DNA from 4 places in the Streptomyces sp. NPDC102279 genome. Region 4 is predicted to be linked to each of the others. Evidence: riboswitches for the same ligand, from Rfam matches in the RefSeq annotation. Region 4 holds a riboswitch; each other region holds the start of a gene.
The links. A riboswitch is a leader RNA that binds a small molecule or an ion and turns the genes downstream of it on or off. The one in region 4 is predicted to bind cobalamin.
Positions count from the first base shown of each region.

Region 1: linked by a shared signal. The riboswitch ahead of ACIRQH_RS38330 (cobalamin biosynthesis protein) and the one ahead of ACIRQH_RS02565 (CbtB-domain containing protein) in region 4 are both predicted to bind cobalamin.
Region 2: linked by a shared signal. The riboswitch ahead of ACIRQH_RS25620 (ribonucleoside-diphosphate reductase subunit alpha) and the one ahead of ACIRQH_RS02565 (CbtB-domain containing protein) in region 4 are both predicted to bind cobalamin.
Region 3: linked by a shared signal. The riboswitch ahead of metE (5-methyltetrahydropteroyltriglutamate--homocysteine S-methyltransferase) and the one ahead of ACIRQH_RS02565 (CbtB-domain containing protein) in region 4 are both predicted to bind cobalamin.

Region 1 covers NZ_JBIWLU010000021.1:3,923-7,126, forward strand. Annotated here, with positions in the region: gene ACIRQH_RS38320 (inorganic phosphate transporter) at 1-698, shown strand, start outside; gene ACIRQH_RS38325 (hypothetical protein) at 719-937, shown strand; cobalamin riboswitch at 1,075-1,219, shown strand; gene ACIRQH_RS38330 (cobalamin biosynthesis protein) at 1,323-2,270, shown strand; gene ACIRQH_RS38335 (cobyric acid synthase) at 2,267-3,204, shown strand, end outside.
Region 2 covers NZ_JBIWLU010000010.1:81,531-84,734, forward strand. Annotated here, with positions in the region: gene ACIRQH_RS25620 (ribonucleoside-diphosphate reductase subunit alpha) at 1-2,169, opposite strand, end outside; cobalamin riboswitch at 2,304-2,451, opposite strand; gene mctP (monocarboxylate uptake permease MctP) at 2,755-3,204, opposite strand, start outside.
Region 3 covers NZ_JBIWLU010000004.1:27,546-30,749, reverse strand. Annotated here, with positions in the region: gene ACIRQH_RS09950 (GDSL-type esterase/lipase family protein) at 1-596, shown strand, start outside; cobalamin riboswitch at 748-967, shown strand; gene metE (5-methyltetrahydropteroyltriglutamate--homocysteine S-methyltransferase) at 1,129-3,204, shown strand, end outside.
Region 4 covers NZ_JBIWLU010000001.1:612,311-615,514, forward strand. Annotated here, with positions in the region: gene ACIRQH_RS02560 (CbtA family protein) at 339-1,097, opposite strand; gene ACIRQH_RS02565 (CbtB-domain containing protein) at 1,119-1,340, opposite strand; cobalamin riboswitch at 1,381-1,527, opposite strand; gene ACIRQH_RS02570 (enoyl-CoA hydratase/isomerase family protein) at 1,636-2,736, opposite strand; gene ACIRQH_RS02575 (hypothetical protein) at 3,089-3,204, opposite strand, start outside.

The DNA.
Region 1 (3,204 bases), on a different contig from region 4:
CGGGCCTGGTCTCGCTGGCCCACGGCACCAACGACGCGCAGAAGACGATGGGCATCATCACCCTGGCGCTGGTCGCCGGTGGCGCCGTCGCCCCCGACTCCGACCCGCCGGTCTGGGTCATCCTCTCCGCCGGTCTCGCGATCGCGCTCGGCACCTACTGGGGCGGCTGGCGCATCATCCGCACCATGGGCAAGGGCCTGACCGACCTCCAGCCGCAGCAGGGCTTCGCCGCCCAGACCAGCGCCGCGACGGTCATCCTCGCCTCCGCACACATCGGCTTCTCCCTCTCCACCACCCACGCCGTCTCCGGCTCCGTGATGGGTGCGGGCCTCGGCCGCAAGGGCGGTGTGGTCCGCTGGTCCACCGCCACCCGGATGTTCGTCGCCTGGGCGCTCACCCTGCCCGCCGCCGCATTGGTCGGCGCGCTCGCCGAGTGGGTCACCGGCTTCGGCGCCTGGGGCACCACGCTCGTCGCCGTCTTCCTGGTCGCCTCCAGCCTCGCGATCTGGCGCCGCTCGCGCCGCGAGGTCATCGACCACACCAACGTGAACGCCGAGGAGCCCGCCGGCGTGGTCACCACGGCCATCGCCGCCGTCACCCCGCCCCCGGCCGGCACCGTGACCGACGAACTCACGGCCACCATCCCCGCACCCGCCGAGCCCACGGCGAACCCGTCGGCGCCGTCGCGCGTGGCCTGAGAACCGAAGGAAGAAACAGCATGCACATCGACTGGTCAGCCCTCGGGTCCGTCTTCGGGGTCAGTCTCGGAGCCACCGTCGTCCTCGTCGGCCTCTTCACCCTCGGCGTCGCCGGACTCTCCAAGAAGGAGTCGGGCCAGGGCGGTTCCGCCGTCGCGGCGGCCACCGGCGCCTACGTCTGCTTCGCGGCCTGCGCCGCGGCGGTGGCGTACGGCATCTCACTGATCATGAGCAAGTAACCCGGCACGAACGGCCCCGAACGGGCCGTTCTCGGGCAGCACTTCACCTGGGGTGCGGGACGGATCTCCGTCCCGCACCCCAGTGCTGTGTGGGGCTTCGCACACTCTCCCTCCGCAGGTCAACAGCAAGTTGACGGCCGTTCTCACCCCGTGGTGGACTGCCGGAGCCAAGTACGGCGGCATGAGAGGAAGCCGGTGCGAATCCGGCGCGGTCCCGCCACTGTCATCGGGGAGGAAACTCCCCGGGAGCCAGGAACTCTCGCCGCCGGTCTCGTCGAACCAGGGCGTGGACACCCTGAGTGAGGACATATCGCCATGCGCGGCTGCCTGTTGCCGGTCCTGACGTCCGTGAGAGTTCTGCCGCACCCCACGGCGGGCTGACCCCGTGCGGGCCGATCGCGTCTTCGCGTACGGTGCCGCCGCCGGCCTCCTCGGCGACCTGCTGCTCGGCGATCCCCGCCGGGCCCATCCGGTCGCCGCGTTCGGCCGGGCTGCCGGGGCCGTCGAGCGAACCCTGTGGCGTGACCACCGCGGGTGGGGCGCGCTGCACACAGCCGTGTGCGTGGGCGGTGCCACCGGCCTCGCCGCGCTCGCCGGCCGTTCCCTGCGTTCCTCGGGCGCCGCGTCCGTCGCCCTGACCGCCGCCGCCACCTGGGCCGTCGTCGGGGGGACCTCACTCGGCCGTGAGGCACGGGCGATCGGCGGCGCGCTCGCGGCCGGGGACATCGACGTCGCGCGGGAGCGGCTGCCGCATCTGTGCGGGCGCGACCCGCAGGCGCTGGACGCCGACGGTGTCGCGCGGGCCGTCGTCGAGTCGGTCGCCGAGAACACCTCCGACGCGGTGGTCGGCGCTCTGGTCTGGGGTGCCGCCGCCGGTGTGCCCGGACTGGTCGCCTTCCGCGCCGTCAACACGCTCGACGCGATGGTCGGGCACCGGTCCCCCAAGTACCGCCGCTACGGCTGGGCTTCAGCACGGCTCGACGACGTCGCCGGCTGGCCCGGAGCCCGGCTGACCGCCGCCCTCGCGACCGTGGCCGGGCCCGACCCGCGGGGCGCCGCTCGGGCCTGGCGGGCCGACGCGCGCAGGCATCCGAGTCCCAACGCCGGTCCGGTGGAGGCCTCCTTCGCCGGCGCGCTCGGCGTGCGGCTGGGCGGGACCCTCTCGTACGGGGGCCGGGTCGAGCACCGGCCCGTGCTGAACGACACCGGGCGCCCCGTCCGGGTCGCCGACATCGAACGGGCCGTACGGCTCTCCCGTCGCGTCGGCTGGCTGGCCCTCGGCGTGAGTGCGGCCGGACGCGTACTGCTGACCAGGAAGGGACGTACGGCATGAGCGGCGGACTGCTGATCGCCGGAACCACCTCCGACGCGGGCAAGAGCGTCGTGACCGCCGGGATCTGCCGGTGGCTGGTGCGCCAGGGCGTGAAGGTCGCGCCGTTCAAGGCGCAGAACATGTCCCTGAACTCGTTCGTCACGCGGGAGGGCGCCGAGATCGGACGGGCGCAGGCCATGCAGGCACAGGCCGCCCGCGTGGAGCCGACGGCGCTGATGAACCCCGTGCTGCTCAAACCGGGCAGCGACCGCACCAGTCAGGTCGTCCTGATGGGAAAGCCGGTGGGCGAGATGAGCGCCCGCGGGTTCTTCGGGGGGCCGCCGGACCCGCGGTCGGCCGGCGCGTCCGGCGGAGACACCCCGCACGGGGGCCGTCGGGAAGCACTGCTCGGGACCGTTCTCGACTGTCTCGCCCAGTTGCGGGGCACGTATGACGCGGTGATCTGTGAGGGGGCCGGCAGTCCGGCCGAGATCAATCTGCGGCGCACCGACATCGTGAACATGGGTGTCGCGCGGAACGCGGGGCTGCCCGTGCTCGTCGTCGGCGACATCGACCGGGGCGGGGTGTTCGCCTCGTTCTTCGGAACCGTCGCCCTGCTGTCGCCCGAGGACCAGGCGCTCGTCGCCGGGTTCCTCGTCAACAAGTTCCGCGGCGACGTCGGGCTGCTGGAACCCGGGCTCGACATGCTGCACGGTCTCACCGGGCGCCGCACCTACGGGGTGCTGCCCTTCCGGCACGGGCTGGGGATCGACGAGGAGGACGGGCTGCGGGTGTCGCTGCGCGGCACGGTCCGTGAATCGGCCGTCTCCTCCCCCGTCGGAGAGGACATCCTGCGGGTCGCCGTGTGCGCGGTCCCGCTGATGTCGAACTTCACCGACGTGGACGCGCTGGCCGCCGAACCGGGCGTCGTCGTGCGCTTCGTGGACCGGGCGGA
Region 2 (3,204 bases), on a different contig from region 4:
CGGCGTCTCCAGGAACAGGTTCAGCGACTGCGCCTGGTCCAGGAACGGGGTCCGTGCGGCGGCCATGTCGATCAGGCCTCGCTGCGGGATCTCCCACGCCGTGCGGTACAGGTCGCGCACGTCCTGCGGCACCCAGGTGAAGCCCTGCACCGAGCCGCTGGACTCGCGCAGCGCCTCACGGGTCTGCGCGTCCCACACGCCGAGCTTCTTCAGCTCGGCCACCAGGTAGGAGTTGACCTGGAGGAACTCGCCGGAGAGCGTCTCGCGCTTGAACAGGTTCGACACCTGCGGCTCGATGCACTCGTAGACGCCCGCGATGGACGCGATGGTGGCGGTCGGCGCGATGGCGAGGAGCAGCGAGTTGCGCATGCCGACCTCGGCGATCCGCTGCCGCAGGGCCGCCCAGCGCTCCGGCCAGTTCAGCTCGACGTCGAAGTGGTCCGGGTGCAGGACACCGCGGGCGGTACGGGTCTTCTCCCAGGCGGGGAGCGGGCCGCTGCGCTCGGCGAGGTCGGTGGAGGCCTCGTAGGCGGCGAGCATGATGCGCTCGGCGATCCGGGTGGACAGGGCGCGCGCCTGCGGCGAGTCGAAGGGCATCCGCAGCTTGAAGAAGACGTCCTGCAGGCCCATCGCGCCCAGACCGACCGGGCGCCAGCGGGAGTTGGAGCGCCCCGCCTGCTCGGTCGGGTAGAAGTTGATGTCGACGACACGGTCGAGGAAGGTGACCGCGGTGCGGACGGTCTCGTCGAGCCGCTCCCAGTCGATGTCGTCACCGACGACGAACGCGCCGAGGTTGACCGAGCCCAGGTTGCAGACCGCGGTCTCCCCGTCGTCCGTGACCTCCAGGATCTCGGTGCAGAGGTTGGAGGAGTGGACGGTGTGGCCGGGCTCCGCCGTCTGGTTGGCGGTGCGGTTGGCGGCGTCCTTGAAGGTCATCCAGCCGTTGCCGGTCTGCGCGAGGGTGCGCATCATGCGGCCGTACAGGTCACGGGCCGCGATGGTCTTCTTCGCGAGGCCCGCCTCCTCGGCCTTGCGGTAGGCGGCGTCGAACGCGTCGCCCCACAGGTCGACCAGCTCGGGCACGTCCGAGGGGGAGAAGAGCGACCAGACGCCGTCCTCGTTCACCCGGCGCATGAACTCGTCCGGGATCCAGTGGGCGAGGTTCAGGTTGTGCGTACGCCGGGCGTCCTCACCGGTGTTGTCGCGCAGCTCCAGGAACTCCTCGATGTCGGAGTGCCAGGTCTCCAGGTACACCGCGGCCGCGCCCTTGCGCCGGCCGCCCTGGTTCACCGCGGCGACCGAGGCGTCGAGGGTCTTGAGGAACGGGACGATGCCGTTGGAGTGCCCGTTGGTGCCGCGGATCAGCGAACCGCGCGACCGGATGCGGGAGTACGACAGGCCGATGCCGCCGGCGTGCTTCGACAGCCGTGCCACCTGGTGGTAGCGGTCGTAGATGGAGTCCAGCTCGTCCAGCGGGGAGTCGAGGAGGTAGCAGGACGACATCTGGGGGTGCCGCGTACCGGAGTTGAAGAGCGTGGGGGAGGACGGGAGGTAGTCGAGCCGGCTCATGAGCCTGTAGAGCGCGGAGACTTCGTCGACGGCGTGGGCCGTGTCGCCCTCGGCGAGACCGGAGGCGACCCGCAGCATGAAGTGCTGGGGCGTCTCGACGACCTTGCGGGTGATGGGGTGGCGGAGCAGGTAACGGCTGTGCAGCGTCCGCAGGCCGAAGTAGCCGAAGCGGTCGTCGCCTTCCGTGTCGATCAGCGCGTCGAGCCGTGCGGTGTGCAGCCGGACGAACTCGGCGGTGCGGTCGGCGACCAGGCCCTCACGGTGGCCGACGGCGACGGACTCGGAGAAGGTCGTGACGCCCTGGGACGCGGCCTCCGCGGCGATGCTGATGGTGAGCAGACGCGCGGCGAGCCGGGAGTAGACCGGGTCCTCGGAGATGAGACCGGCGGCCGCCTCGGTGGCCAGTTCGCGCAGCTCGGCCTCGTCGGCGCGGGCGGACCGGCCACGCAGTGCCGCGGCGGCGACCCTGCCGGGGTCGGCGTCGGTGAGGTCGGCGGTGAGGTCGGTCAGGGTCCGCAGCAGCGCGGCTCCGGGACCGTCGGTCTCCACCGGGGCCTGGTGCGCGGTGATTGAAGCCGGATCTGCTGGCGCGATGGTCACGTGGGGCTCTCCCTCGCTCGGCACGGGGCCTGTCGGGGAGCACGGGGGCACACGGAAGCGCTTCTGGGCAGCCAGCGCACCGCGTCCACCGGCCCATTCCGCGAGGCCCGGACGTCGTCGGCACCCGGGCCGGGTGGCCGGGGCGCGCTGTCCGCAGGTCCTCGGACTGAGACCTGTGCGGGCACGTCCAATACACGAACACGCACAAGTACACCGTTGCGGGACAGTTCCGGATTCGCACCGGATTCCCCTGCGACGACAGCGAGCATGAGCATACATCTTGTGCCGGGCTCAGGGAGCACCACCACATGTTGTGTCGTGTCGGTGCCGGAGAGCGCTACGGAGCGTGCCGGAGGGTCAACTCGTAGGTGAGCGGCCGGATGTCGTCGGGCTCCGGATCACGCCGTCCGCGCCGCCGCCCACGCCGTCGTCCTCGACGGCCGTGCGCCCGGGGGGCGTCGGCCGGCTTCCCGAGCCCACGCGGGCGGTTGCGCCGGACGGACACGGCGACGGGCCGCCGGATGTCCTCTCCGGCGGCCCGTGCCAGTGCGTCGCTTGCCCGCCCCGTTCCCGGGGTGGCGTGTCCTAGTGGCTCGCGCCCGCCGTGGCCGGCGGAAGCTTCGTCGTCACGCCGGGCTCGCCCGCGTCGACCGTGTAGTCCTCGGGAGACGTCTCGTCGATGCCGTCCGGCGCCTTGAGCGCCCGCAGGACGAAGGTGAGGACGACGGAGACGACCACGTTCATGACGAACGCCGTGAGGCCGATGTAGCCGATCTCCCCGATGCCGGGGATCTCCTTCGAACTGCCGCCGAAGTGCTTCTGCGTCGGCGAGGCCACCCCGTACGCGGCGAGCGTCCCGTAGACCATGCCGACCGCCCAGCCGCCCAGCAGCGCCCAGCGGTGGAACCAGCGTGTGAACAGGCCGCCGACCAGCGCGGGGAAGGTCTGCAGGATCCAGATGCCGCCCAGCAGCTGGAAGTTGATCGCGACGGTCTTGTCCATCGTCAGGACGAAGACCAGCGCGCCCACCTTCAC
Region 3 (3,204 bases), on a different contig from region 4:
TGGCCGCCTCGCTGGCCGGGGTGGAGCTGATCAACCTGGGACTGGCCGGCAGCGCTCTGCTGGACCCGTTCACCGCCCGCACCCTGCGCGACACCCCCGCCGACCTCATCAGCGTCAAGCTGGGCATCAACGTCGTCAACACCGACCTGATGCGGCTGCGGGCCTTCACTCCCGCCGTGCACGGCTTCCTGGACACCGTCCGCGAAGGTCATCCCACCGCACCGCTGCTCGTCGTCTCCCCGATCCTGTGCCCCATCCACGAGGACACTCCCGGCCCGAGCCTCCCGGACCTCGCGGCGCTCAGCAGCGGACGCCTGCGGTTCCGCGCCGCCGGCGACCCGGCCGAGCGCGCGAGCGGGAAACTGACGCTCACGATCATCCGTGCCGAACTCGCCGGGATCGTGGAACAGCGGGCCGCCGAGGACCCGAACCTGTACTACCTCGACGGGCGGGAGCTGTACGGGCAGACGGACGCCGCCGAGCTGCCGCTGCCCGACGCGCTCCACCCGGACGCCGCGACCCACCGGCGTATCGGCGAACGGTTCGCGAAGCTCGCCTTCGGCGGCACCCGGGGCTTCCCCGGCCCCTCCGCCTGAAGCCGGCGCCCGACGAGGGAATCCGGCCGCGTGTCACCCGGGCCGTCGGCCGCCCTCCGTGTGCCGGGTGACGTGCGCCGATACACGCCCGGACCTCTCGAACGACGGTCCGGGATGTGGGCGTTGTCCCCAGCACGGTGCTCGTCCGCATAGGCTGACGTCCGCAGCTGGTTCGCCCCGTCCGCCAGACGGGATGCGTCGTAAGAGGGAACCCGGTGAGAATCCGGGACTGCCCCGCAGCGGTGAGCGGGAACGACCGCCGTCATACGCACTGGGCCCGGCCGGGTCTGGGAAGCGACGGCCAGTAGGTGACCTCCGTCCGGAGGGCGTGCCCGCGAGTCCGAAGACCTGCCCGCTGCCCGTGCGCGACCCATCGCGCGCGGACATCCCGGTGACCTCGTGGGCGGGTCGGCGTACATACCTGGCAGGACCTCCGCGCTCCGGCGCGCCACCTCCTCCCGCCCGGTGCGTCACCCTTCGCGCTCACGTGTCCCATCGGGATCCAAGGAGACATCTCGCGAAGGAGATTTCCGTGACAGCCAAGACCGCAGCCGCGGCAGCACGGGCCACCGTGTACGGCTACCCCCGCCAGGGTCCGAACCGGGAACTGAAGAAGGCGATCGAGGGCTACTGGAAGGGCCGCGTCAGCGCCGACGCCCTCCGCGCCACCGCCGCCGAACTGCGCAGGTCCACCTGGCGGCAGCTGGCCGAGGCCGGCATCGACGACGTGCCGACCGGCGATTTCTCGTACTACGACCACGTCCTTGACACCAGCGTCATGGTCGGCGCCGTCCCCGAGCGCCACCGGGACGCCGTCGCCGCCGACGCCCTCGACGGCTTCTTCGCCATGGCCCGCGGTACCCAGGACGTGGCGCCGCTGGAGATGACCAAGTGGTTCGACACGAACTACCACTATCTCGTCCCCGAGTTGGGCCCGGACACCGTCTTCACCGCCGACTCCTCCAAGCAGGTCGCCGAACTCAAGGAGGCCCTGGCGCTCGGCCTGTCGGCCCGTCCGGTCCTGGTCGGCCCCGTCACCTATCTCCTCCTGGCCAAGCCCGCCCCCGGTGTGTCCGCGGACTTCGACCCGCTGACCCTCCTCGACCGGCTGCTGCCGGTCTACACCGAGGTGCTCGCCGACCTGCGCGCCGCGGGTGCCCAGTGGGTCCAGCTCGACGAACCGGCTCTCGTCCAGGACCGCACGAACGCCGAACTGAACGCCGCCGAGCGCGCCTACCGCGTCCTCGGCACTCCCACCGACCGTCCCAAGCTGCTCGTCGCGTCGTACTTCGACCGGCTCGGGGAGGCTCTGCCCGTTCTCGCCAAGGCCCCGGTGGACGGACTCGCCCTCGACTTCACCGACGCGGCCGCCGCCAACCTGGACGCGCTCGCGGCCGTCGGCGGTCTGCAGGGCAAACGGCTCGTCGCCGGTGTCGTCGACGGCCGCAACATCTGGGCCAACGACCTGGAGAAGTCCCTCGCCACACTGGGCACCCTGCTGGGTCTGGCCGGTCAGGTCGACGTGTCCGCGTCCTGCTCGCTGCTGCACGTGCCGCTGGACGCCGCCGTCGAGCGCGACATCGAACCGCAGGTCCTGCGCTGGCTCGCCTTCGCCCGCCAGAAGACCGCCGAGATCGTGACGCTCGCCAAGGGGCTGTCGCACGGCACGGACACCATCACCGGCGAACTCGCCGCCAACCGGGCCGATCTCGCCGCCCGGTCGGGCTCGGCGCTCACCCATGACCCGGCCGTGCGCGCCCGCGCCACCGCCGTGACCGACAGCGACGCCCGCCGCTCGCGGCCCTACGCCGAGCGGGCCGCCGCCCAGCGCGCCCACCTCGGCCTCCCGCTGCTGCCGACCACCACGATCGGCTCCTTCCCGCAGACCGCCGAACTGCGTGCCGCACGGGCCGACCTGCGTGCCGGACGCACCGACGTCGCCGGGTACGAGCAGCGCATCAGGACAGAGATCGGGGAGGTAATCGCCTTCCAGGAGAAGGCCGGTCTCGACGTCCTCGTGCACGGCGAGCCCGAACGCAACGACATGGTCCAGTACTTCGCCGAGCAGCTCACCGGCTACCTCGCCACGCGGCACGGCTGGGTCCAGTCGTACGGCACCCGGTACGTGCGTCCGCCGGTCCTGGCCGGCGACATCTCCCGGCCGGAGCCGATGACGGTGCGCTGGACGACGTACGCCCAGTCCCTCACCGACCGGCCCGTCAAGGGCATGCTGACCGGGCCGGTCACCATGCTCGCCTGGTCCTTCGTCCGCGACGACCAGCCGCTCGGCGACACCGCCCGGCAGGTCGCTCTCGCCCTGCGCGACGAGGTGAACGACCTGGAGGCGGCCGGTACTTCGGTGATCCAGGTCGACGAGCCCGCGCTGCGCGAGACCCTCCCGCTGCGCGTGGCCGACCGTCCCGCGTACCTGCGCTGGGCGACCGAGGCGTTCCGCCTCACCACCGCGGGTGTCCGGCCGGACACCCAGATCCACACCCACATGTGCTATGCCGAGTTCGGGGACATCGTCCAGGCGATCGACGATCTCGACGCCGACGTGATCAGCCTGGAGGCCGCACGCTCCCATATGCAGGTGGCCGGCGAACTC
Region 4 (3,204 bases):
AGAACTTTCCAATGCGCCGTTCTCCTGGCCGGTCGTTGCGGGACGCCGCCCCCGGCGTCCCTCGCAGGCCCACCCGGCTCGCGGCCGCTCCTTCCGACGGCACACGTACGGGTCACGGGCCGACAAGCCATCGGCCGAGCCAGGGAGACACGCTAGCCAGCATTGACGGCCTTCACCTGGGAAGATGCCTAATTCCACTCAATAGGAACCAGTGGTCCACTTTTGACCGATAAGGATCGCCCCGCGTCGACCGGATGCGAGGGACGAACGAAGCCCCGCGCAACGCGAAGGGGCTCCCACACACGGGTGTGTGGGAGCCCCTTCGCGTTGCCGGGGTCTCAGCTCGCGGCCGGGACCGACCGCCCCGAACCGACGGCTGCGGGTTTCGGGTTCAGCAGGCGCTCGGCCAACTCACCGAAGACCAGGCCGAATCCGCCCCACAGAGCGGTCTGGATGGCCAGGGCCGAGAGCCGGAACCGCCACAACAGGGTGGCCGGGAAATCGTTGGGGACCTCGTTGATCACGGGCAGGAACTCGTAGGCCAGGCCGATCACGACGGCGAAGGCGGCCACCGCGACGACGGTCGCGTACCAGGTGCCGGTCCTCGGAGCGAGCCGTTTGCCGAGGATGGTGGCGGCGACGGCCAGCAGCACGCTGAGGACCATCATCAGGAAGTACAGGGTCGTCCGCTTGCCGATGGTGTCGGGGTCGCCGACCGACGGCGGGTTGGCCGGGTACTTCAGGAAGGGCACGACGTAGACGGCCAGCAGTGCGCTGCCCGACAGCAGGAGAGCGGTCGCGCGTGCTCCGAACCGGCCCACGCGGCCGAGGGCGAAGCAGTAGGCGAGCGCGGCGATGCCGCCGAAGGCGATGCCGTAGAGCAGGACACCGGTGGCCAGGCCGGCGGTGGACTGCAGGCTGCGGGAGACGAGTTCGACCTCGTGCTCGTGGGCGTGTGCGTGCGCCTCCTCGAAGCCGATGGCGCTGTCGACGCTCGGTTCACCGAGGAAGTAGGCGACCACCAGCGCGAGCACGCCGGCCGCGAGGCCGGCGAGCATGCCGCGCACGAGCAGGTTTCTTACCGTTGCGGAGTTCATGAGTGTGCTCTGTCCCTCGCGTCAGTGGCAGGGGAAGCCGAGCAGGTGGCGGGCGTCGTGCACCCACTCGTGGACGTTCTCGCCCGAGACGACGGCGGTGGCGCCCTGTTCAGCGCCGACGAAGTAGAGCAGGACCAGCATCAGGATGCCGAAGAAGACCGCCCAGGGAGCAATCGCCTTCAGCGGCAACTTGGCGGGTACTACGGGGGTGGTGGCTGTCGGCTGGGCGACGGTCTGCGCCATGGCAGGACCTCCTCGGGAGTTCGCGTCCCATCTCGGTGGTGCACTGGATGACGCCTACGGGTCTGACTTGCGAGGCGTCCAGCGTGCTGGAGCGTCTCGTTCACAGTGGCGCGACCGTGCCGGATTTCCCACCGGCTTCCGTCCTGACGTCATCGATATCTGACCGACCGTACCGCGTGGCGAGTACATGGCCAAGACCGCCCCACCTGGCGTGATCTTCCTCTCGCACCAGGTGGCCGGTCGGCGGGGGCGGTGGGTGAACGGCTCACCCGGCCCCGGCGTTCGGCTGAAGCCGTCACGCGCCCGCTCCGCCCGCCTCCGTGGCGATACCGGTTACCACGAGCCCGAGTTCGCGTTCGCCGAGCGGGGCGAAGAAGCGCTCGACGTCCGCGTCGGTCACCTCGGCGAGGGTGGCCGGGGTCCAGCGCGGGTCGCGGTCCTTGTCGATGATCTGTGCCCGGACGCCCTCCACCAGGTCGGGAGCGGTCAGGAACGCGCACGAGACGCGGTACTCCTGGTTCAGGACGTTTTCCAGTGGGCCCGATCGACGGACCCGGCGCAGCGAGGCCAGGGTGACTTTCAGCGCGGTGGGCGATCGACTGAGCAGTGTCTCCGCCGCCTCCTTGGCCGCGGGATCCCCGAAGGCGTCCAGCCGCCGGAGGATCTCCTCCACGGTGTCGGCCGGGTAGCAGGTGTCGATCCACTCGCGGCAGTCCGTCAGCGGGGCGTGGGGCGGCTGCCGCGTGTGACGGGCCAGGACCTCCCGTACGGGCCGGTCCGCCAGCTCGGCGAGGAACGCGGGGAGGGCGGCCGACGGGACGAAGTGGTCGGCGAGGCCGCACAGCAGGGCGTCGCCGGCGGTGACCGACGTGCCGGTCAGGGCGAGATGGGTGCCCAGCTCGCCCGGGGCGTGGGCGAGCAGGTGGGTGCCTCCGACGTCGGGGACGAAGCCGATACCGGTCTCCGGCATGGCGATCCGCGAGCGCTCGGTGACGATCCGGACGCTGCCGTGCGCGGAGACGCCGACGCCGCCGCCCATGACGATGCCGTCCATCACGGCCACGTACGGCTTGGGGAAGCGGGCGATGCGGGCGTTGAGGTGGTACTCGTCGCGCCAGAACGCGGCGGACGCGGTGCCGTCCCCGTCGCGTGCGTCGTCGTGGACGACGCGGATGTCCCCGCCCGCGCACAGGCCCCGGTCTCCGGCGCCGGTGATGACGACGGTCTCGACCGACGGATCGTGCTCCCAGGCGGTGAGGGCCCTGTCGACGAGGTGCACCATCTCGTGGTTCAGGGCGTTCAGGGCCCTCGGCCGGTTGAGGATGATGTGGGCGGCCCGTCCCTCGGTGCGCACCAGGACGGAGGGTTCGGCGGCGTGTTCCTCGGTGCCGTTCATCGGAGAACCTCCGTCGGGCCGTGGGCCACGATGTCGTGCATGATCTCGTTCGTTCCTTCCGGGGCCGGGTGGAAAGCGCAGCTCGGTGACGATCTTCTCAGCGCCCGCGACGGCCGGGTGAGTCGGTTCCTTCGAGCGGGTGCGGGGCGTCATCGGAGACCGGGTACCCCGGTCGCTCACGCAGGCGGCGGACACCCGGCGGGCGACGGCCGGACGCCCGGTGTTCAGCGTGCCTGCGCCGTCCGCAGGTCGATGCCGCGGGCGGAATCTGAACGGCCGTTGCGGCAGGACTCGGTGAGGACGTAGGCGGGTTGCCGAGCTTCTTCAAGGCGCCGGGGTGAAGCCGTCGTCCTCACGGAAGCCCTAGTTCCAGCCGGCGAACACGAGGTCGGCGCGGGCGGCGAGGACGCTTTTCCTTGGTAAGCCGGTCCTCGGAAAGCTGGTCCTGGGAAAGCCACTTCACCTTCT